DNA from 2 places in the Mesorhizobium sp. USDA 4132 genome. Region 2 is predicted to be linked to the other one. Evidence: riboswitches for the same ligand, from Rfam matches in the RefSeq annotation. Region 2 holds a riboswitch; the other holds the start of a gene.

The links. A riboswitch is a leader RNA that binds a small molecule or an ion and turns the genes downstream of it on or off. The one in region 2 is predicted to bind glycine.
Region 1: it holds a riboswitch for glycine, as region 2 does, so the genes downstream of both, gcvT (glycine cleavage system aminomethyltransferase GcvT) here and ACZ9IU_RS27395 (glycine C-acetyltransferase) in region 2, are expected to answer to the same signal.

What each region holds. Positions count from the first base shown of each region.
Region 1 covers NZ_JBWCCP010000001.1:2,278,008-2,290,171, forward strand. Annotated here, with positions in the region: gene crcB (fluoride efflux transporter CrcB) at 1-178, opposite strand, end outside; gene ACZ9IU_RS11780 (hypothetical protein) at 303-581, shown strand; gene ACZ9IU_RS11785 (EAL domain-containing protein) at 613-2,208, opposite strand; gene ACZ9IU_RS11790 (Lrp/AsnC family transcriptional regulator) at 2,342-2,869, opposite strand; gene ACZ9IU_RS11795 (DUF2000 domain-containing protein) at 3,007-3,423, shown strand; gene ACZ9IU_RS11800 (copper chaperone PCu(A)C) at 3,463-3,951, opposite strand; gene ACZ9IU_RS11805 (hypothetical protein) at 4,019-4,396, opposite strand; glycine riboswitch at 4,591-4,678, shown strand; glycine riboswitch at 4,679-4,758, shown strand; gene gcvT (glycine cleavage system aminomethyltransferase GcvT) at 4,826-5,962, shown strand; gene gcvH (glycine cleavage system protein GcvH) at 5,979-6,341, shown strand; gene gcvP (aminomethyl-transferring glycine dehydrogenase) at 6,338-9,205, shown strand; gene ACZ9IU_RS11825 (hypothetical protein) at 9,429-9,773, opposite strand; gene ACZ9IU_RS11830 (flagellar basal body protein) at 10,005-10,325, shown strand; gene ACZ9IU_RS11835 (DUF6680 family protein) at 10,400-10,984, opposite strand; gene ACZ9IU_RS11840 (hypothetical protein) at 10,984-11,340, opposite strand.
Region 2 covers NZ_JBWCCP010000002.1:990,300-1,002,463, forward strand. Annotated here, with positions in the region: gene ACZ9IU_RS27375 (D-amino acid dehydrogenase) at 1-941, shown strand, start outside; partial or broken gene ACZ9IU_RS27380 (aminotransferase class I/II-fold pyridoxal phosphate-dependent enzyme) at 1,085-1,745, shown strand; gene ACZ9IU_RS27385 (Na/Pi cotransporter family protein) at 1,756-3,405, opposite strand; gene tdh (L-threonine 3-dehydrogenase) at 3,445-4,473, opposite strand; gene ACZ9IU_RS27395 (glycine C-acetyltransferase) at 4,494-5,696, opposite strand; glycine riboswitch at 6,082-6,172, opposite strand; gene ACZ9IU_RS27400 (helix-turn-helix domain-containing protein) at 6,263-6,844, shown strand; gene ACZ9IU_RS27405 (IS30 family transposase) at 7,396-8,397, opposite strand; gene ACZ9IU_RS27410 (NAD(P)/FAD-dependent oxidoreductase) at 8,551-9,846, opposite strand; partial or broken gene ACZ9IU_RS27415 (Glu/Leu/Phe/Val family dehydrogenase) at 9,957-10,486, opposite strand; gene ACZ9IU_RS27420 (thiamine pyrophosphate-dependent enzyme) at 10,511-12,139, opposite strand.

The sequences.
Region 1 (12,164 bases), on a different contig from region 2:
CGTACCGTCGGACGATGAGTTCGGCGAGAAAGCCGATCGCGAACGAGCCGGCGATGTTGACGGCAAGCGTTCCCCAGGGAAAGGCAGCCCCCCACAGGCGCAGCGCCCAGAACCCGACGATATAGCGGCAGACAGAGCCGATGGCTCCGCCGATGGCGACGAGAAGCATATTGTTCATGGGGGTTTTCTGTAGGCCAAAACCGGAAATCGTCAAATCGATAAAATGCCTGCATTTTATTTAAACGGGAACAAATCAGGGTCGGCGTAATTATCATATTCTGAGAAAAGACGCGACAGGCGCCATGACGCAACTGGTCACCATATCGGCGAACACCGCCGCACTTGCCATCGAGGCGCTGAAGCCCGGACGACGCCTCTCCGTCAAGGATCAGGTCAAGGACATCAAGGCCGACTCCGAGCGCAATGCCCGTCGCGCCGAAAATGCCGGCGACCCCGGCGATATCGAATTTATGATCCCAGCCACGACGGTCTCGATCGATGTGCTGACGACCGACCAGCATCATCATCCGCAGGCGACTTTCTCCCAGGCACAGTCAGCCTATCGCGACCTCGAAGACTGATCTTCTTCCCGCAGTTTTCACGCCGCCACATTCACGCCGCCACCGACCGGATATTCTCCCGCCCGCTCCCCGAGCGGGCTTTTGCGTTTCGGTGGTAGTCGATGAAATCCACGGCCGGAAGCGGTTTCGAAAACAGCCAGCCTTGGCCAAACTGCACATCGTGAGCCTTCAGATAATCCGCCTGCTCCTGCGTCTCCACGCCTTCGGCGACGATCTGCAGATCGAGCGTCTTCGCCATTTCGATGATATGGCCGGTGACCGAACTGGTGGCGCTGTTGCGGCCGATCGTGTCCACAAAGGACTTGTCGATCTTCAATGCATCCATCGGCAATCCCTGCAGATATTGCAGGCTTGAATATCCGGTGCCGAAATCGTCGATCGCCACCAGATGGCCGCGTTCCCGGGCGCGGGCCAGCGTCGCCCGCGCCGCCTCTATATCGATGAAGCCGCGTTCGGTCGCCTCCAGCCAGATCTGCCCCGCCGCGATCTCCGTCTTGGGAAGCTTGTCGCCGAGAACATCGAGAATACGGCCGGACGTGACGTCGTCGGCGCAGAGGTTGATGGCGATATGCAGCGATCGGTCGGCCGCGAGCAGCGCCCCGAGATCGGCGATGACAGCCTCGACGACCTGGTCGGTAATCGGCAGGATGAGTCCGCTCTCCTCGGCAAGCGGGATGAACAGATCCGGGCGCACCAGCGATCCATCCGGCCTGCGCCAGCGCACCAGGGCTTCCGCGCCGACGCAGATGCCAGTCTTCAGTTCGATGATCGGCTGATAGTGGACGATGAATTCGCGCTTGCGCACCGCGATCACCAGTTCACCGAGCGGTGACAGCCGCTTCCTGGAGAGCCAGATCACGACGCCGACGATGAAGATGGCGATGAAGGCGCCGACCGGCAGCAGCAGGAACTGTTCCGCCTGGAGCCTGCCGGCAAGGTTGGAGCGTGGCTCCATGGCGATCGCGATCAATCCCTTGTCGCGCGCGATCGCGTAAAGCACCGAGGACGTCATGCCGTTCTTCGGCTCGTCGATCAGCGCATTGACGAGGGCCGTTTCCGGGGAATTGAGTTCGTTGATCAGCATGCCCTGCCGGTTGGCGAGCGCCAGCGAGATGTCGGCATCTGCCAGGATGTCGACGAAACGGGCAGGATCGACCAGCACGTTATAGGGGCCGTAGTGCAGCGCCATCATCGGATTGCCCATGCTGACCGCCGGCTGCACGCGGGTGGCGACTTCCACGCCGTCAGGCGTCATGTAGTCGATCCACGGCCGGTCGACCTTGCGCTCCTCGATCCCCCAGGAGGTGCATTTCAGCAGGCCGTTTTCGAAATAACCGACTTCCTTGACCGAGGGCGTGTTGAAGGCGATCACCCGCATGCGGGCGATATGCTGGTCCGAACAGGGTACCAGGCGCGGATAGGCGAGCGAATCGAGCGCTGCCCGCGCATCCTCGAACGTCCTGCTCGCACGCGTGATCGTCTGCTGCGCGATCCGCTCGAGATTGTCCTGCTGTTTCTCGACCGTGATGAGCCATGAAATATAGACCATCGCGGCAATCGGAATGATTGCCCCGAGCAGGCCGAGGAAAACGGCCGCCGCAATCACCCGAGAACGTCGCAGTTCCATTGCCGAAACCTTTTATGAGAGGTCTTGGGCGTTATTCATCGCGGACTTCTGTTAAGATTCATTGATGCAACTCGATCAGGTTGTATCGAAGCAATTTCTAAAGCCCTTCCGGTTGTCGTCCGCGCGGCGCCAGTCACTCTGAATGCGCTACCCGGCCGGCAAATCCGTTGGTTTCCTGGGTCCGCTTGTCCGCGAAACGCAATGGAAGGCCATCGAAAGCCTTGATCTCCTTGAGGACGAAGGTCGTCTGCATTTCCTTGATGCGCGGCAATCGCCGCAGCGTCGACATGGCGAAATCCGCATAGGCGTCGAGATCGGGTGAGACGACCTGCAACAGGAAATCCGCGTCTCCCGCGATGCTGTAGCAGGCGACCACCTCGTCGAGGCCGATCACCTCGGCTGCGAAAGCTTCCGCCTCTTCCTCGCTGTGGCTGTCGATCTTGACGCGGATGAAGGCGAGCACGCCGAGGCCAATCGCCTTTCGGTTCAGCACTGCCTTATAGCCGTGGATGACGCCCGTCTCTTCGAGATGCCGCACGCGTCGCCAACTCGGCGAGGTCGAAAGCCCGACCTTGTCGGCCAGCGCCTGATTGGTCAGCCGGCCGTCTTCCTGCAACGCTTCCAGAATTCGTATGTCCGCCGGCTCAATGTCGTTCGCCATAAAATCTACCCATATCTCCAGTCATTCAGGTAGATCCTACCTATAAACGCCGAAAACGGGAAGAGAAAGGCAGGATCGACCGGCCGATCCGGAGTAGGCTGCCGGTCCTCTTCCACTGATGGATACCCTGCCCGCCCATGACCGACGACATCCGCCTCGCAATCATCGTCAACCCCGCCCTGCCGCTCGGCCTCGTCGCCAACACGGTCGGCGCCATCTCGGTCGGCCTCGGTGCGCGCATGCCGGCACTTGCCGCCCGCCGGCTGACCGATCGCGAAAACCGGACGATCGATATCAGTTCCGCCCTGCCGGTGCCGATCCTGCAGGCGCAGGCAGAGACGATCCGCTCTTTGATGCTGAAGGCGCTGTTGCCGCTGCAGGACCACGCGATCGTCCCCTTTCCGGCTTTCGCCAGATCGCTGCACGACTACCGCGACTACGAGGCGGCCTTCCCCGATCGCGATCTTGCGGAGGAAGAGATCGACGGCCTTGGCCTCGCCGGACCTTCGAAATGGATAAAGTCGTTGACCGGTAGCCTCAAACTGCTTCGCTAGGAACGAAGAGCCCGCTCCCAAGAGCGGGCTCCATCGAATTCACTTGTGCTCGTGGCCGGCCGGTCCCGCCGCCTCGACCGGCAGCGTGATATCCACCTTGCCGGTCTTCTCGAAGGTCAGTGTTACCGGCACCTTGCCGCCCTGCTTGAAGGGTTCCTTGACCTTGATGAACATCAGGTGCAGTCCGCCGGGCGTCAGCTCGACGGTCTTGCCCGCGGGGATGGCTATGCCGGTATCGAGCTTGCGCATTTTCATTACCTCGCCCTGCATCGCCATCTCGTGCATCTCCACGGTGCCCGCGACCGGCGACGAGACCGACGTCAGCATGTCGTCGGATTTGCCGTTATTCTTGATGGTGAAATAACCGCCGCCGACCGGCTGGCCGGGCAGCATCGCCTTGGTGAAGGCGCCCGTAACTTCCAGGTCGCCGACCTTGGTGGGCGCGTCCTGAGCGGCCGTAGCTCCCGCAATAATAATGCCGGTCGCCGCGAAAATGCTGACGAAAACGAGTTTGGTGAAAGTCTTCATGGAATATCCCCATACGGTGACGGCATCTGTGCCGGTCGGCCGCGATTGATCTGAGAGCGTTAAAGGATCAGATCGAGATCGGCGGAGCACGGGATTTGGGCCGGGCCACGGCGGTCGTACCGAGCAGTTCGGAAAACTGGCGCAGGGGATTGGCAAGCGACGCGCGCGCTGCCGTAAGTAAGGCTTCATCCTCCGGCGGCGGCAGGATGACCGAGGCGGAGAGCAGGCAGACTTCGCAGAGCGGTTTTGCCGCTGGCATCCGATGGCCGTGGTCGCCATCGGAACAGATATCGGCAAATGTGCCGTCCGGCAGCCGATAGGCTTCGCTGTAGGAATCGAGCGGCGCGGAAGCCTGCACGGGCTGATGGGCAAACCCCAGCAAAAGCAGCAGCATCGCGCAGAAAATGCGCGTTGAGGTCGCCGCCATGTCCAGTCTTGCCGTCATCGTTTCGCCTGTTCGAGTGATGCGGGAATAATCCAAATCACGATAAAGCGCAAAAGCCCTTTTGTCGCGTGATACAGAACCCATTTCACCCCGCATTGCATTAGATCAAATCGCGTTTGCTGCGTTGCGACAAAAATAGTGTTCGGTGCGACATGCAGGGCTTGCCAAATGGCGATCGAGGCCGATAATACCACCCAGACTCGCTGGGAGAAGCCGCTTCAATGCGGTGCCGAAGGAGCAACCGCCCCGGAAACTCTCAGGCAAAAGGACCAGCAGTCGACCGACAGGAACTCTGGAGAGAGGCCCGAAGAGGGCCCGCCGAAGGGATAACAATCTCAGGCGACAAGGACAGAGGGGGCTCATAAACCGGTGCGTCATTGCGCCTGAATCTGAGCCGGCGCTTGAAATGCGCCAACCCTGGAGGCGTCCTTGGACGATCAGACCGTTCTCAAGACAACCCCGCTTCACGCCCTCCATCTGTCGCTCGGCGCCAGGATGGTGCCCTTTGCCGGCTACGACATGCCAGTGCAATATCCGGCCGGCGTGTTGAAGGAACATCTGCAAACGCGCACCGCCGCCGGCCTTTTCGACGTTTCCCACATGGGTCAGGTCGTCATCCGTGCGAAATCCGGCGCTTATGAGGATGCGGCACTTGCGCTCGAAAGCCTGGTGCCGGTCGATATTCTCGGCCTGAAACCCGGTCGCCAGCGCTACGGCTTCTTCACCGACGACAACGGCTGCATCCTTGACGACCTGATGATCACCAATCGCGGCGATCACCTGTTTGTCGTCGTCAACGCCTCCTGCAAGGAGGCTGATCTCGCCCATCTGCGGGCGCATCTTTCCAGTTGCGACGTCGAACTCCTCGAAGACCGCGGGCTCCTTGCCCTCCAGGGACCACGCGCCGAAGCGGTTCTGGCTGCTCTCTGGCCGGATGTCACCTCCATGAAGTTCATGGACGTCCGCGACGCGTCTCTGCACGATGTCGACTGTATCGTCTCCCGCTCAGGTTATTCCGGCGAGGACGGGTTCGAGATTTCGGTTCCGGCAGACCAGGCCGAGCAGATCGCCAAGGCGCTGCTCGAAGACCTGCACTGCCAGCCGATCGGCCTCGGCGCCCGCGATTCGCTGCGGCTTGAAGCCGGCCTCTGCCTCTATGGCAACGACATCGACACGACCACCACCCCGATTGAGGCTGCGCTCGAATGGGCGATCCAGAAGCCCCGCCGGACCGGAGGCGTCCGCGCCGGCGGTTTTCCGGGCGCCGACCGCATCCTCGACGAACTGGCGAACGGCACCTCCCGCCGCCGCGTCGGCCTGAAGCCGGAGGGCAAGGCGCCCATCCGCGCCCATGCAAAACTTTACGCCGACGCCGAGGGCCAGACCGAACTCGGCGAAGTCACCTCCGGCACATTCGGCCCCTCGGTCGAAGGCCCCGTCGCCATGGGCTACGTGCCGACCCGCTTTGCCGAACCCGGCTGCCAGATTTTTGCGGAGGTGCGCGGCAAATATCTGCCCGTCACGGTCGCCGCCCTTCCCTTCGTCACCCCCACCTATAAACGATAATCCTCCGGAGAGAACCATGTTGAAATTCACCGCCGAACACGAATGGCTGAAGCTCGAAGACGGTGTCGCAACCGTCGGCATCACCTCTCACGCTGCCGAACAGCTTGGCGACCTCGTTTTCGTGGAACTGCCGGAAGTCGGCGCCATACTCACCAAGGACGGCAATGCCGCGACCGTCGAGAGCGTCAAGGCCGCCTCCGACGTCTATTGTCCGCTGGATGGCGAAGTCACCGAGGTCAACCACGCGATCGTCGACGATCCCTCGATCGTCAATTCCGATCCTCAAGGAGCAGGCTGGTTCTTCAAGCTGAAGCTCAAGACCGCCTCCGACGCCGACGCGCTGCTCGACGAGGCCGCCTACCAGGAACTGATCGCATGACCACCGACAGCACCGATTTCCATTTCACCGACTACCAGCCCTACGACTTCGCCAACCGCCGCCATATCGGTCCCTCGCCCGCCGAGATGGCCGAGATGTTGAAAATCGTCGGCTACAAAAGCCTTGACGCCCTGATCGACGCCACCGTGCCATCCTCGATCCGCCAGACGACCCCGCTCGCCTGGGGTCCGGCGCTGACCGAACGCGAGGCGCTCGACAAGCTGCGCGATACGGCGAACCGCAACAAGGCGCTCGTCTCCTTGATCGGCCAGGGTTATTACGGCACGATCACTCCGCCGGTCATCCAACGCAACATCCTTGAAAACCCCGCCTGGTACACCGCCTACACGCCCTACCAGCCGGAAATTTCGCAAGGCCGCCTCGAAGCGCTCCTCAATTTCCAGACGATGATCTGCGACCTGACCGGCCTTGACGTCGCCAATGCCTCGCTGCTCGACGAGGCGACCGCCGCCGCCGAAGCCATGGCGCTCTGCCAGCGCCAGGCCAAATCCAAGGCGACGGCCTTCTTCGTCGATGCCGCCTGCCATCCGCAGACGATCGCGCTGATCGAAACCCGCGCCGCCCCGCTCGGCTGGAGCGTTATCATCGGCGACCCGATGACCGATCTCGACCCGGTCGACGTGTTCGGCGCAATCTTCCAGTATCCGGGCACCAACGGCCATGTCCGTGATTTCACCGGCCTGATCTCCCGCCTGCACCAGACCGGCGCCGTCGCCGCCGTCGCCGCCGATCCCTTAGCGCTGACGCTTCTCAAATCCCCCGGCGAAATGGGCGCCGACATCGCCATCGGCTCCTCCCAGCGTTTCGGCGTGCCGGTCGGTTACGGCGGCCCGCACGCGGCCTATATGGCGGTCAAGGATGCCCACAAGCGCGCCATGCCCGGCCGGCTGGTCGGCGTCTCGGTCGATAGCCGCGGCAACCGCGCCTATCGCCTGTCGCTGCAGACCCGCGAGCAGCATATCCGCCGCGAAAAGGCGACCTCGAACATCTGCACCGCCCAGGTCCTGCTCGCCGTCATGGCCTCCATGTACGGGGTCTTCCACGGCCCGGACGGGCTCAAAGCGATCGCCCAGCAGGTCCACCGCAAGGCCGTGCTGATGGCCAAGGGCCTGGAAAAGCTCGGGTATAGGATCGAACCCGACACCTTCTTCGACACGATCACCGTCGAAGTCGGCCACATGCAGGGCCTGATCATGCGCGCCGCGGTCGCGGAAGGCGTCAACCTGCGCAAGGTCGGCGAAACCCGCATCGGCATGTCGCTCGACGAGCGCACTCGTCCCGCAACGCTCGAAGCCGTCTGGCGGGCCTTCGGCGGCAATTTCAAGGTTTCGGATTTCGAGCCCACCTGGCGCCTGCCGACCGCGCTTTTGCGCAAATCCGACTACATGACCCACCCGATCTTCCACATGAACCGCGCCGAGAGCGAGATGACCCGCTATATCCGCCGGCTCTCGGACCGGGATCTGGCGCTCGACCGGGCGATGATCCCGCTCGGCTCCTGCACCATGAAACTCAACGCCACGGCCGAAATGCTGCCTATCACCTGGCCGGAATTTGCCGACATCCACCCCTTCGTGCCCGCGGACCAGGCGCTCGGCTACAGGGAAATGATAGACGACCTGTCGCAGAAGCTCTGCCAGATCACCGGTTACGACGCCTTCTCCCTGCAGCCGAATTCCGGCGCCCAAGGCGAATATGCGGGCCTTCTGACCATCCGCAACTACCACATCGCCAATGGCGACACCCACCGCGACGTCTGCCTCATTCCCACATCCGCGCACGGCACCAACCCGGCCTCCGCCCAGATGGTCGGCATGAAGGTGGTCGTCGTCAAGGTCCGCGACAACGGCGATATCGACCTCGACGACTTTCGCGCCAAGGCCGAGCAGTATTCGGCGAACCTGTCTGCCTGCATGATCACCTACCCCTCGACCCACGGCGTCTTCGAGGAAACGGTGCGCGAGATCTGCGAGATCACCCACGCCCATGGCGGCCAGGTCTATCTCGACGGCGCCAACATGAACGCCATGGTCGGCCTGTCCCGCCCCGGTGACATCGGCTCCGACGTCAGCCACCTCAACCTGCACAAGACGTTCTGCATCCCGCATGGCGGCGGCGGTCCCGGCATGGGTCCGATCGGCGTAAAGTCGCATCTGGCGGCACACCTCCCCGGACACCCGGCAACGGATGGCCGGGAAGGTGCCGTCTCGGCCGCCCCCTTCGGCTCGCCGTCGATCCTGCCGATCTCCTGGTCCTATTGCCTGATGATGGGCGGCGAGGGCCTGACCCAGGCGACCAAGGTGGCGATCCTCAACGCCAACTATATCGCCGCCCGCCTCAAAGGGTCCTACGACGTGCTCTACAAGTCGGAGGCCGGCCGCGTCGCGCATGAATGCATCATCGACACGCGCCCGCTCAATGTCTCGGCCGGTGTCAGCGTCGACGATGTCGCAAAACGCCTGATCGACTGCGGTTTCCATGCCCCTACCATGAGCTGGCCGGTCGCCGGCACGCTGATGATCGAGCCGACCGAGTCGGAAACCAAGGCCGAGATCGACCGGTTCTGCGAAGCGATGCTGGCAATCCGCGAGGAAGCCCGCGCCATCGAGGACGGCCGCATGGACCGGCAGAACAACCCGCTGAAGAACGCCCCGCACACGGTCGAAGACCTGGTCGGCGAATGGGACCGCCCCTACAGCCGCGAACAGGCCTGCTACCCGCCCGGCGCCTTCCGTGTCGACAAATACTGGTCCCCGGTCAACCGCGTCGACAATGTCTATGGCGACCGCAACCTCGTCTGCACCTGCCCCCCGCTGGAGGCCTACGCGGAGGCGGCCGAGTAGCGCGGTTTCCCGTGCAGGGAGGGCTTTTTGCAGGGAAAACCCCTCCCGCCTGCCGGCCACCCTCCCCACAAGGGGGAGGGTTGAAGCTGCCGCACCCGCTCGCGTCCCGATGCCCTCCGCCGGCCGCAAATCGGCAGACGACCGGAGCGACGTACAATTCGATATCAAGGCCCAAGCCGCCGGAAATCCTGGAAAATTGGTAATGTAGGTCGATGCCTGCCCCTCACGGCTTGCCGCCGGCTTCCACCCGCATCAGACAATTCACATAGGCGCTGCGGGCAAACGACATCCTCTGGCTGGCGCAGGCAAGGCGATCCGCCTCCGACGCTTGCTTGCGCACCTGGTCGTCGCGGAAGGCAAAAAACACCTTGCCGACGACGAGAAACACAAGCGCGGCGATCCACAGCCCGTGGCGGATCTGTTTCCACGAAATCCGGAAAGATCGCCCCTCATCGCCAGCCTGTGCGATGCGCTCCGAAACGCGGGCGGAAACCGGCGCCGCCGGCCCGGACGGCTCGCTGCCGGCCGCAGCGATCCCTCGTCGGCCAAATCGACGCCGCGACGCCATCACCCGCATTCTCCGCCGGTTGGAAAGCGGCGATCCTACCCGCTTTTCCTTTCGATCCGGTCAATGCCGCCGGCGGCTTATAACGCCTGGCCACACCCCAAAAAAACCAGCCGCGCCCCGTTCCGGCACATCTGTGCCGCGCCGTCATACGCTTCCCTTACCCTGCCCGTTCAGTCTTCCTTGAAGCTCTTGCCCTAAAACATCCGTCATCGGCTTTTGGGGATGTGCGCAATGGGTCTGTCGGCGGTGATGAACATTGCGGTTTCGGGCATGCAGGCCCAGGCCAGACGCCTCGCGACCGCGGCGAACAACATCGCCAATGCCAGCACGCCCGGCTACAATCGCCTCGATACCCAGGTCTCCTCCCTCCCCAATTCCGGCGGCGTCACCACCACCGTCACCCCCTCCACCTTCCCCGAAAGCTCGAATGTCGACATGGCCAGCGAAATGCTCGACGCCTTCACCTCGGCGCAGGGCTTTGCGGCCAACGCTGCGGCGTTCGAGACGGGCGCGGACATGTGGGCCGTGCTGATGAGCATCAAGCGGGACTGAGTTTGTAAGAAATACTTCTCAAATCCGAAGCATACTTGGTCTCCGAGAGAATTGCGTTGACCGCAGAATTGTCCCTATGGCCGCTCGCCACCATTTGGCGAAATGGGCACTGGTGCAGGGGGAAACGCATTCGCCGCTGGTGGCTGCATCGGTGTAATCGGAAGCGCTCGTTTACCGGCTAAAAGCTCGTTTAAATATCCCATATTCTGGCGCTGAATATCTTGCTCCTGTATCCAGCCTGCCGGACCATACGCAAGTTTAGCGAGATCATGTTTGTCGTACTGAAATCCTAAATCTTTGCCCATCTGATACAGAAGCCGAACTAGGAGATCTTCCCGCTGCTCAAAAAACCTCACGTGACCGTCCGGCCCTGGCATTGGCGCGGATAGATGAGACATGTAGGCCGAAAAAGCATCCATAACTCTCTGATGACCATAGAATTCTAAATCCACCAGATTGAGTGCACCAACATGTTCGGGGTCGAGCAGTAGACGTCGAGTCCTCATAAGCGATCGAAAAACTGCTAACCTGCGGGTATTATCGTCAGACCATCTTTGTCTTAGGCGGTCTACGACTACCGCCAGTATTGGTCCAACAACGATGGCTATAATATTGATGATGTCTATCCACCGCATTCCAAGAAATATGGGCTCTTGCATCAGGCGCCTCTGATCTTCTCAAATTTTGCGTTGATTGGACCAAGAGGCGTCTCTAATCTGTGAACATCATGTCGGTTAAATTCGATGGGTAGTTCAAGCGTCATCGAAACGGACATAGGTTGCGTCTCGGAGGCTACTCCAGTGATCGGAAAGCTCCCAACTGGTAAGATAAAGTTTATATTTGAGATAATCTTCTTACCATCAGGCGATAATGCATAAACGCCATCATAGCGCCCTCCTCCGATGTCCGCCCCTGCCAGAACGCCATCTCGAAAAACAAACATTCCCATCGAATTGCCGGCAATACCCGTAAAATAAGCCGAATAAAATCCGTCTACAAAAGTGGTCTCGGTCATTGATTTCACTCCAACATACTGGGATTTTAAATGACTTTGCTCAAAATTGACACGACATGATTTGAACGATCAACAGCTTTAAATAAATCCATAGTTATCTATATACTTTTGGAAGGAGTAGAACTATGAAATATTTGCTCGAACCCTTGTGCTGTTTTAGGGAAACGACATAAGTCCCGAGGATAGGTGATCGTAAAAAAATCCCTATCCACCGGCCATTCCCCTTGACGCTTATGCCTTTACGGGTATCCGGCAACGCGAATATCCGTCTGGCCGCTCGCGAAAGCATTTCTCGCCATGCAGTGCACAGCAGCTGGATCCTCGGGTTAAACCCGAGGATGACGGAGGAAGGGGCGGATCACACCACCCAGCGGCGTCATCCTCGGGCTCGACCCGAGGATCCACCCTCCAGGCGCCGACCCATCCGGGCATGATCGACACCTCCCCCTCAGCCCCATCAAGCACTTAACCTCCCTCTCATCCCCGCCCTCCCAGCCTGTGCCTACAATCGCCCCGTTCCGTCGCGGATACACCGGCAGGCGTGCCGGCGAGGCGGGACCGGCGCGGACGTCAAGGGCAAGACGCAAAACCTTGGCGTTCGGGTTCGCGGAAAATGGTCTCCCTCCGGCGACGCGGGACGGATGAGAAGCTGTCGGACCGACTTCTCGTTTCGTTTTCCGTCATGGTGCGTCGGGCGTGCCTGTGAGGCACACAGGGTGATCGGGGCCGCGCCGCGCGGCGTCCGAGGGTTTTTCAAAAACCCGGATTGTGCGGCGCAGGTGGAAGACGATGCCGGGCGGCAGTCATGGCCTGCGGCATCCTGG
Region 2 (12,164 bases):
CGAATACCGAAGCGACAGCGAGGCTCGCCATCGAGGCTCGCCGCCATCTCATCCAGATGGCGGCTGACGAAGACATTGCGTATGATTGCCAAACCAGAGGCATTCTGCATTTCTACAGGTCGAAAAAAGGGTTTGAGCACGCGGCCAAGGTGACGCAGATTCTTGATCAAGCGGGCCTGACAAGGCGGGCCGTCACATCGGATGAAATCCGATCGATCGAGCCGACCCTACAAGGCAATTTCTACGGCGGCTTTTATACCGAAAGCGATTTCACCGGTGACATTCACAAGTTTACGAACGGATTGGCTTCTGCCTGCCGACGGCTGGGTGTACGGCAGATGTTCGGATGCGACGTCTCCGATATCGACGTGCTTGCCAGTGAAATCAGGATTGGTTTCGGTCAGTTCCAGGCAGGGCAGGACAGGGCTGAGAGCGCTGTTGAAAGCTTTGACAAGATCGTCATCTGCGGCGGGGTTCATTCCAGACGGCTGGCCGCGCAGCTGGGTGACAGGATCAATGTCTATCCGGTCAAGGGATATTCGATCACGGTCAATCTGACGGAGCAGCACGATCAGGCTGCGGCGCCTTGGGTAAGCCTTCTCGACGACGATGCGAAAATCGTCACCAGCCGGCTGGGAGAAAGCCGGTTCCGCGTAGCTGGAACTGCCGAATTCAACGGTGCGGGACGTGATATTCGCGACGCCCGTATAGAGCCACTCGTCGCCTGGTGCCGCAAGCACTTCCCGGCGATGAGCACACGGCAATGCGTTCCCTGGGCCGGCCTGCGTCCGATGATGCCGGATATGATGCCGCGCGTTCGCGCCGGCCGAAAGCCCGGTGTCTTCTACAATACAGGTCATGGGCATCTCGGGTGGACGCTGTCAGCTGTCACCGCGGAAATGGTTACAGGGCTCGTTCTGGGTTCCGACCAAGTAGCCTGAAGTTCGTTTTCAGATGACAAATACTGACAGATGCGCTCACTTGATAATTCCTATAGGAATTATCCTATATCACGGATAAGCATTTACATGGCTAGGAAACTAGAAGCTCATCTGAGCGCGCTACTGGCTCAGATTGAGCCGATGGCCTTTATAAGCACGAACGTCTCGTCACCAGCCAGCGAGACGGCAAGATATCGATCTCCGGCAAGAAGGAGAACCGCGAGGTCGTCAATCTTTGCGCCAACAACTATCTCGGACTGGCAAACCACCCCGACATCATAGCCGCTGCAAGCGAGGATTGGAGGAATTCGGTTTCGGCATGGCCTCGGTGCGTTTCATCTTTGGAACGCAGACACTACACCGGGAACTGGAGCATGCGATTGCCCGATATCTCGGCAAGGACGATGCCATCCTGTTCGCAGCCTGTTTCGATGCCAGTGGCGGGGTATTCGAGCCCCTGCTGGAGGCCGAGGATGCCATTACTTCGGATAGCCTCCACCATGCCTCGATCATCGACGGCGTGCGGCTATGCAAGGCAAAGCGCTATCGTTTCGCCAACGGCGATATGAGCGAACTGGAAGGCCATTAAAGGAGGCGGCACGAGATGGCGCGCGATTCAAGCTGATCGCCACGGACGGCGTCTTCTCGATGGATGGCTATGTCGCAAATCTCTCCGCGATCTGCGATCTGGCCGAGCGCTACGGTGCCTTGGTCATGGTCGATGATTGCCATGCCACCGGGCATCTCGGCGAGGCCGGCCAAGGGCCATCCCATAACCAACATCTACCGCATGGTTGTGGCGTGCGGACCGCAGCTAAAGTCGCCGGTAGTCCAACCCTGGACTTTCCATCAGACGCGTCTCACGCAGAGTACCGCTACCTTTCAGGATTGGATAGGCGATCGCTGCAATGTGAGCATTAATGCGTTTGAGATCCCGCAGGATGTCGAGATGAAGCGAGCTGGTCTGTATGCTCTCGATCTTGCCGTCACGAAGCCGCGCCATGTGATTGGCCGCCGACCGCTCCTCCAGATGGCGGATATCGACCTTGGATTCCACCAGTTGGCGCGCCAGCTGCGCGTCGCCGGTAACAAGGATGCTCTGGGCCAGCCGCAGGTTTTCGAGCGTGACGCGGTAGAGCTCTTCGATCTCGGAAGCGCCCTCTGCGGAGAAGCTCAACTGGTTGCGGATTTTCTTGTCCACCAGGTCGCGCAGGTTCCGGTCGATGATATCGCCGATGTGCTCGAGGTTTGTCGCATAGCCGCTGATCTCGTTGGAGCGCTGTTCGTTCTTCTCGTCAAGCGCAGAACTGTTAAGCTTGGCGAGGTAAAGTTTGACCGCGCTGTTCAACCGATCGACCTCATCGTCCATCGCGGCAATGCCGGAAGAACGGGCCGTGTCGTTCTTTCTGAGCGCCTCAAGGTTTGTCTGCAGCATCTTCGTGATGCAATCGCCGATGCGAAGGGTCTCGCGGGCCGCCCCCGCAAGTGCAAGGGCTGGCGTATCGAGGCTGTCGGGATCAAGATGACGGGGGCCGCCCTCGATTTCCGTGGCCTCCGGGAGGAAGCGACGCATCAGGGCGGACAGTGGCCGCAGCACCGGGAGCATGATCACGGCAAGCAGAATGTTGAAGGCGATATGCGCATCGACGACGAGTGCGGCCGGTCTATGGCTTATGTCCAAAAGAAGTGCCGCAGCCGTTTCGATAAACGGCAGAACGATCATACATCCAATCAGCCGCATAAGCATATTGCCGATGGTCACGCGACGGGCCAGCGCACCGTAGTTCAGAGTTCCCAGGACTGGTGGGATAGCACCGCCAAGATTGGCGCCGAGCACCAGAGCGATACCGAGTGCAGGTGTCACAGTTCCGCTTGCAGCCAGCGACATTGCCAGCAGAACGATGGCGAGGCTGGAGGAGGCCGCGATCGCAAGCACGGCCGCAACGATCACGGCAAGCGCCGGCACCGCGTCGAGGGATGTCATCAAGGCGACAAGCACGCGGGAATGCTGCATGGGCTCCGTCGCCTGCCCGAGAAGCCGCAATGACAACAGCATCAGTCCAAGCCCAAGGACGGCGCGCGAGAGGCCCTTGGCTGGCTTGGAATGGCTGAAGCCAAAAGCAAACACGCCGGCCGCAATCATCAGCGGCGCAAGGAAGTGCAAATCGAACGCGAGGATGCGCGTGACCAGGCTCGTGCCGACATTGGCGCCAAGCATGATCGCCTGCGCCATCATCGAACTCATGAATCCGCTTCCGGCAAACGAGGCAGTCATCAGCGCCGTTGCCGTGCTGCTCTGCAGAACGAGGGTTGCGAGAAGGCCGACGCCAAACGCCAACAGCCGGTTGCGCGTACCGGAGCCAATCCACCGGCGCAGTCGTACGCCGAAGGATCGGATCACGCCGGTCTTCACCAGCCGAAGACCCCAGAGAAGAAGTGCGACTGCGCCGATCAGGTCAAGCATGGTCTTTCCTCGCCCTGACGTCTGGTGAGACGCGCTCCATCAGCTATTCCAGTCCAGAACGATCTTGCCGGAATTGCCGCTCTGCATCGTTTTGAATCCCAGATCATATTCACTAACCGGTAGCCGATGAGTAATGACCTTACGGACATCAAGACCGCTCTGCAGCATGGCCAACATCTTGTGCCAGGTCTCAAACATCTCTCGGCCATAGATGCCCTTTACCGTAAGCATCTTGAACACGACCTTGGTCCAGTCTACGGGAGCTGGTCGCGCGGGAATGCCTAGCATGGCAATCTTTCCACCCATGACGAGATGATTGACCATCTGATCGAAGGCAGCCGGCGCCCCACTCATCTCCAGGCCGATGTCAAAGCCTTCCTTCATCCCGAGTCGAGCTTTGACGGAAGAGAGGTCTTCTCTGCTAACATCGACGGGGATGACATCCGCGACCTCTGCGGCAAGCGCCAGGCGGTTTGGATTGATGTCAGTGATCACCACGTGACGCGCTCCGACGTGACGAGCAACGGCGGCGCTCATGATGCCGATCGGTCCCGCACCCGTAATCAGGACATCTTCGCCGACAAGGTCGAAGGAGAGTGCCGTGTGGACAGCGTTGCCGAGCGGGTCGAGGATCGCGCCAACATCGTCATCGATTGCGTCAGGAAGCGGCACGACGTTGAAAGCCGGCAGTCGGAGATATTCGGCAAAAGCACCCGGTATATTGACGCCTATTCCCTTTGTCTCAGGATCGAGATGGAACCGTCCCCCGCGCGCGGCCCGACTGTTGAGACCGATAACGTGGCCTTCGCCCGAAACTCTCTGCCCGATGACGAGGTTGCGTACATTGGCACCGACTTCCACGATCACGCCAGAATATTCATGCCCCACCACCATTGGCACGGGTACGGTTCGCTGCGCCCACTCATCCCACGCATAGATATGGATATCTGTGCCGCAAATCCCCGTCTTGTTGATCTTAATCAGGACGTCATCTGGACCAATCGAAGGGATCGGGCGATCATCAAGCCAGAGGCCGGGTTGCGCTTCCGCTTTAACAAGAGCTCTCATGAAAACACCTCTGTTCAACATCAAATGACGCCCAACGACTTGCCCGCGTCGATGAAAGCATCGATCGCGAACTCGACGTCTTGTTCGGTCAGCGCCGCAGACATCTGGGTTCTGATTCGCGCCTTGCCCTGGGGTACCACCGGATAGAAGAACCCGGCCACATAGACCCCACGTTCATCGAGCGCCTGGGCCATATCCTGAGCCAGGCGCGCCTCATGCAGCATGACCGGAATGATCGGGGTCTGCCCGGGCAGCAGGTCGAACCCCGCCTTTTGCATGCCTGCCCGGAAGCGCCCGGCATGGGAGGCGAGTATCTGCCGGCGGTCGTCCGCTTTCTCAGCGATCTCGATCGCCTTCAACGATCCGGCTGCAACGGCTGGAGCGAGGCTATTGGAGAAGAGGTAAGGTCGTGACCTCTGGCGCAGGAGATCGACGATCGGCTGGGACGCCGCGACAAACCCGCCCATGGCACCACCAAGACTTTTCCCGAGTGTCCCGGTCACGATATCGACCCGTTGGTTGACGCCTGTCAGGGCTGGCGTACCTCGGCCGGCATCGCCGAGATGCCCTGTGGCATGGCAGTCATCGGCCATCACCAGCGCATTATAGCGCTCGGCGAGATCGCAGATGGCGACCAAGTCGGCCACATATCCATCCATCGAAAACACGCCGTCAGTCGCGATCAGCTTGAAACGAGCACCTTCCCGGTTGGCCTCCTTAAGCCGATCTTCCAGTTCATTCATGTTTCCATTTGCGAACCGGTAGCGCCTAGCCTTGCAAAGGCGCACTCCGTCGATAATCGAAGCATGATTGAGGCTGTCGGAGATGATGGCATCTTCGGCTTCCAGCAATGGTTCGAACACACCTCCATTGGCGTCGAAGCAGGCTGCAAACAGAATTGCGTCGTCCTTTCCAAGATACCGGGCAATTGTCTGCTCAAGCTCCCTATGGAGTGTTTGCGTGCCGCATATGAAACGGACCGAGGCCATGCCGAATCCGAACTCATCAAGCGCCTTTTTGGCGGCGTCAATAATCTCCGGATTGTTCGCCAGCCCAAGATAATTGTTGGCGCAAAGATTGATAACTTCGCGTTTCTGGTGCGTGCCGCCAATCGATATTCTCCCGTCTTGCTGACTGGTGATGACACGTTCGCGTTTATAGACGCCATCGGCCTCGATCTGAGCCAAAACGTTGTGCAGATGAACGTCGAATTTCTTAGCCATGGGAATATTCCTTCCAATATACAGGTTTATTCCGGCATCCTGGAATTTGCAAGCTATCGCATCACCGAAAATGCGTCCCGAGCGAAATTCTCAGGCTATTTGATCGGAATGCGGAACCAGTTTGGTTAGCCGCATAAGGATGCTTGTCGAAAAGCGTCACCTGAAGGCCTGATTTTGGTATGTTTATAAGCACCGGTGACACCAGTGATTCCACCGCCGACCACGGCAATACGATCTTTCCGTAAAGGCATAGTACAATAACCGCTTTCGCGATGATCCCTTGCCCCTCTGTCATTAACCTGAGCGCTCCACCGGTCGACCGGAATTGATCCTGACTGCTTACAACGTCGGTAGGAGCGATTGCTTCTCTTTTCAGAGTTTCAGAATTCGTATTGCGGTCCGCTTGCCTGAGAGTTTCCGGGGCAAATGCTCCTTCGGCGAGGTTCTTTTGACTACCTCTTTCCCGCATTTTTGCGTTACTATGCCTACGCTTGAGTGCGCGCAACTGAAAAAAGTAGATAAAGTGGAACAATCCTATATAGAGGAATAGAGAAGGTATTTTTAACATGGTCCAAAAGAGAATGGCTCACCGCACTCCGAAAATCGGGCCTCTCGTTCAAAAGGAACGCAAGCGCCGTAAGCTGACCCTGGAGCAACTTGCCACTCGTTCAGGCGTGTCGAAATCCATGCTCAGCCAGATCGAGCGCGGAGAGGCCAATCCTACATTTGCCGTGGTGTGGAGCCTCACACAGTCGCTCGAGATTGATTTCTCCGACCTAATTGGCGGTAGTAGTGCGGCGACAAACTCCGGGGAGATCGAAGTGATGTCCGCTGGGCATACACCTGAAATACGGAGTGCAGATAACCTTTGCCGGTTGAAGATCTTGAGTGCGCCGCGCCTCGCCGGTCAGTCCGAATGGTACAGTGTTGATATCGAGCCCGGTGGAAAGCTGGATAGCGCGCCGCATGCCCCAGGAACGTCCGAGCATTTCACCGCCATTACCGATGGCTTCGAGGTCAGAAGCGGTGAGAGCCATGTTCGCCTCGCTGCAGGCGAGACGGCGCGTTACGCGGGTGATGTCCATCACCATATTTCGAACATCGGCGATGAGGTAGCTTGTGGCTTTCTCATTGTGCTCTATCGGTAAGCGATCCTGCCACCTGCGGATCACACCATCAAACTCGAACCGATTCTCAAGGGCGGTGGTGCCGGCCTGATGCGTCCAGATGGATTCGACGATGTCGTCCCATGCCGAAATGAGTCTCGTACCACGCGGCGCGCGTATTCGCCCGCGAAGAAGCAGCCCCCAACGACCATGCGCACTTTCGTGTTTTCACGCCAAACTGGCCCCTTGAACATCAAAACTCTCCGAAAACAGTCAAAGGGTTCTTTGCGATACTGTCGGCAACCAGACGCTGCAACAGAACCCATCATTCAGCTCGCATCACAAACACGCTTTTGGGGTTTATCGAAACATCAACGTCCTGGCCGCGCGACGGCGGGGAGGACAGCGGCGTGTTAAAGGTGTCAATCGTAATTGCCTCATTGCCAACTGTCAATGTGGCGGCGAAGTTGAAATGTCCGCCGTTGTGCAAAGTTAAAATGTCACTCTGAGCGCGGTGTCAGCCATTTAGAAATGCGACACTCGACATGGAGAATCTACGCCAAGTGCAACATACGCGATTGGAGGGTAGGGGATCAGCCTGTTTCACGCAAATGGGCGATGAACACTTCGGCCGGTGTTTTGTATCCGAGGCATTTGCGTGGCTGCGCATTCAGGTGATGGCCGAGGTCGACGAGCTGTTGCTGTGTGATGTTGGATAGGTCGGTGTTACCAGGCAGGAAGCGGCGGATCCGCTTGTTGGCGTTCTCGACAGCACCTTTCTGCCAGGGTGAGTTCGGGTCGCAGAACCAGCTCTTGGCGCCGATCCCGTCTTCCAAAGCCCGGAAGCCGGCAAACTCGGTACCGCGGTCGAAGGTAAAGCTGCGACGGGCAAAAGACGGCAGCGGCGAGAACGCATTGATGATCTTGTCCATGATCGGCCGCGAGTGGCGGCTGCGGTTCTTGATCAACACGGTGTAGCGGCTCTTGCGCTCGACGAGCGAAGTGATGTTGGCCTCGCCAAGCTCGCGTTTGAAGATCAGCAGATCGCCTTCCCAATGGCCGAACTCGGACCGATCATCAACAAAATCAGGCCGTTGCGAGATCCGGCACTCAAACGGGATGAGCCCACCACGCGGCTTGCGGGATCCACGCGGCAAGCGTCGGCGACGTCGCTCAGGCAGGTGCTCGTAAAGGCCAAGCGGATAATCCTCCTTGCAGTAGATGAAGCGATAGATCGTTTCCGGGCAGATGCTGACTGGGCTGATCCCGTCAATCAACAGCCGGCCGGCAATCTGTTCCGGTGACCATTTGGCCTTCAATCGATCGATAATCAGGTCTCGCAGCTGTGGATGTCGTCTGAGCTTGCGCAGCCGTCGGCGGCGCTCCTTGCTCATGTCGTCGGCAATGGTGCCGAAGTAACCAGTGTATTCTGGAAACTCGCGGTCGTGAAACGCGTTGCGCCTGAGCTCGCGGTATATGGTCGAACGATGACGGCCGAGTTGGCGGGCGATCTCACCAACCGGCAGCTTGCGTTCCTTTAATTGATACAGATGGCGGCGGTCGGACAGGGTGAGTTGCGAATAGCAGGGCGACATGCAAATTTCTCCAAGGCGAAGCCATTGATGTTATTGGCATGTCGCACTTGAAAATAGAATGTACCCCGCTACAGTCAAAAATCGCATAAGATAGATTATGGAACTCAGAACACTACATTTTGGCTGGGGCCAAATGCATACACGCGACGCCCACTATGGCACCGATCTGACGCTGCTTGTTGGCTTCTGAGCGAGAGAAACGATGTCTCGTTGTGTAATTAAGCGAGCACTGTGCTGGCGCGAGAAGGATATCCAGAGCCAACTCATCGCAACTGCTAGGCGACTCCGCGTACCGATCAAGAAATAGATATGGGCGACGCCCCAGATCCACCAGGCAAGCCACCCTCGAATTTTAAGATTACCAAATTCGATTACCGCTGAGTTGCGTCCAATCGTGGCCAGATTTCCAAGATGGCGATACCTGAACTCATCACGTGAAGCTTTGCCTAACAACTCCGCTCGAATGCGCCGAGCTACGTAATATCCCTGCTGCTTCGCAGCCGGCGCGATTGCCGGAACATTTGCACCGTCTTTCCATACAACGGCTGCAGTATCGCCGATCACGTAGATGTTCGTTGCGCCGTCAATTGTTAGATCAGATTTCACGATCACACGCCCGGCGCGATCGTTTGGAACCCCTAACCACTGCGCTGCATCAGATGCTTTCACACCCGCTGCCCAAATGATTGTTTCGCAAGCGATAAAGCTTGAACCGACATTTATGCCGGTTGAGGTGCAAGCCGTGACTGGGTGGCCTTTGTGGATTTCGACGCCCAGCTTGCTCAGGGATTTCTCAGCGTAGAAAGACAGATCCTCCGAAAACGTGGGAAGAAGTCTTGACCCCGCCTCAATAAGCAAGACTCTAGCTGCTCGACTATCGATAGCCCGGAATTCATCGACTAGCGTTCGCTGGGCAAGCTCCGCGATCATACCGGCTAGCTCAACCCCTGTTGGGCCAGCCCCGACAATGCAGAATGTGAGCAGTGCATTGCGGCGCTCTTCGTCACGTTCGACCTCTGCTTTTTCGAAAGCCATGAGCATTCGACGCCGAATAGTCGTTGCATCTTCAAGTGTCTTTAGCCCTGGAGCGGGCATTTCCCATTCATCGTGACCGAAGTACATGTGCCGCGCACCAGTCGCCAAAACGAGGGTGTCGAAGGCAAGAACAGTCCCGTCTGCTAATGATACGACCTGCTGATTGCGATCGATCCCAACAACCTCGCCAAGCAACGTGCGTACATTGGGACTTCCTCGGAACATCTGCCGAATTGGCCATGCGATCTCTGAAGTTGCTAGGACCGACGTGGCAACTTGGTATAAAAGCGGCTGAAAAAGATGATGATTTCGCCGATCGACTATCGTCACGTCGACTTCCAGGCCACGGAGCTGCTTGGCGACCTGAAGGCCGCCGAAGCCGGCCCCCACTATTACGATGTTGCGCCTGATCATTACGAACTCGCTTTATGAGGGATAAGATCGCCCTATTTTCTCAGTCACTCGTCAAGGAAAGAGTCCCCGAGATTGCTTGGCGTCGGTAATGCGCTGCACTCCAATTGTGATCGCCGCCCCCGGATACCTCCGGCACTCACCGGTTTGCCCGTGACGATCTCACTTACAGTTCTGCTTGGTGCATGGAGTACGTGTCCATGAACCACGCCATCACCTGCTCATTTGTTCCCATGTCGGGGGCCATCACATCGATGTGCGGGCCTACAAAAGGAATCATCTCTTGCATCTACCTGCGCGACAGAGCTTCCAGCTCACGAATTGAAAGCTGTCGAGGAAGTCCGACAAGCGCGCATTTCCAACTCATCCAAACGGCCAAGGCCGCGACTTCACCGATATCAACGTTCGTTGCAAATCGCCTCCCACCTTTTGTGGGGCCGAGGGTCAAGTGATGTTGGACGCGATAGCCCTGAAAGACCGCGACTTCGCCGCTGTCGAGATGGATAGGACAAGAGATCGTTATCGCCCTTTTCGGATAGAGAAGGCGATTGCGCTGACCGTCTGGGAGATCCAGACGGTCAGCAATACGATTGAACTGGATCCTCGCCATCTCAAAGACGGGCCCGGAATAGATGTCTGTCATTTTGAAATCCAGTTGAATGACTTCTTATGCAGTAGGCGGTGCGGGATGGATGAAGGGCCAGGGGCTTGCTTCGGATCCCTTCTCGATTGGCACTTCGATGAGAACGGGAGCGTTCAGCTCCAGAGCCTCGCTGACAGCCGATTTCAGTTCACCTGGGGACGACACGCGATATGTTTTCACGCCGAAACTCTCGCCGAGTTTTACGAAATCAGGATTGGTAAGGTCTGAGCCAATGTACCGGCCGGAATAGGCTTGCTTCTGATCGCGTAATACGTTTCCGTAGGCATTGTTGTTGAACACGATTGCGACGACCGCAATGTTATGCTGCACGGCTGTGGCCAGCTCCTGCACACCGAACATGAAACCACCATCGCCCGACACTGAAACGACTGCCTTATCCGGATTGCCGACCTTGACACCGAGGGCGGTATTGAAGCCGAACCCGAGGTTGTCTTGATAGCCGCAAGTCACATACTGTCGGGGCCCGTAGACGGGGAAGGCAAACCGGGCGGTGAAGCCCATTTGACTGACTTCTTCGACGAAGAAACCATCGCGCGGCAGTGCCTCCCGGATCGCATTCAAATAATCGACCTGAGGCTGAACGGCTGAGAACCGTTCTTTCGCGTTGCGATTCAGGGCCGCGAACTCATCAGTTCGCGCCGCTCTGTCCGATGTTCCCACGGCTTTGGTCAAAGCTGCGGTGCCCGCCTTTGCGTCCGCGACAATTCCAACGTCCGGCTTCAACCGGACCATTTCCGTTGGATCGATATCGATCCGGATAACCTTGAGTCTCTTGGGAAGCCACTTCCACCGCATGAATTCGAGTTCAAGACGGCTCCCGATACCGATGAGCACATCGGTATCTTTCCAGTAATCGAACGCGGCGACAAAATTCAGATAGTTGGGATGCTCGTCGCTTACGACGCCCTTTCCCGAACGATGGGACGTAACCGGCGCTTTAAGCGCTTTGGCCAATTCAGCAACTTCCGCACCCGCATCAACAGCGCCGCCGCCCACCATAATCAGAGGGTTCTTGGCGTTTGCCAGGATAGCAGCCGCAGCCTGAATACTGTCAGGATTGACTTGGGGGTCCGCGGCGCGTCTGGTTTCAGGAAGGTCGAGCTCCGGGCCTGTCATTCCAAAGACATCCCAAGGCGCCTCGACCGCTCCGGGTCCCTGACGTCCGGAAAGCATTTTTCCGATCACCTCGGCCACGACCGTTCCGGTCTGGGACTGATGATCAATCCGCTCTGCGACCTTCGTGATCCCACGCATGGTCGCCAGTTGGTCGGGCAGCTCGTGGAGCTGGCCCCGACCCTGACCGATCAAGTGCGACATGATATTGCCCGTCAAACACAAGACAGGGGAATTCGCTCCATAGGCAGTGCAGAGGGCGGCGCCGGAATTGAGCATACCTGGACCAGGCACAACCGTATAGGCGCCAATGCGTCCAGTGGACTTCGCGTAACCGTATGCCATGTAGCCCGCACCCTGCTCGTGGCGGGTATGGATAAAACGGATCTCGTCGCGCTTTTCATAGAGAGCATCGTTGAAGTCGTACATATGGGCGCCGGGGATGCCGAAGACAGTGTCCACACCGTTTTCGACGAGTGAACGAGCGATGGCCTGCCCTGTGGTCTCTTTGTTTTTCATGATGATGTCCAAACCTGGTTTTTGG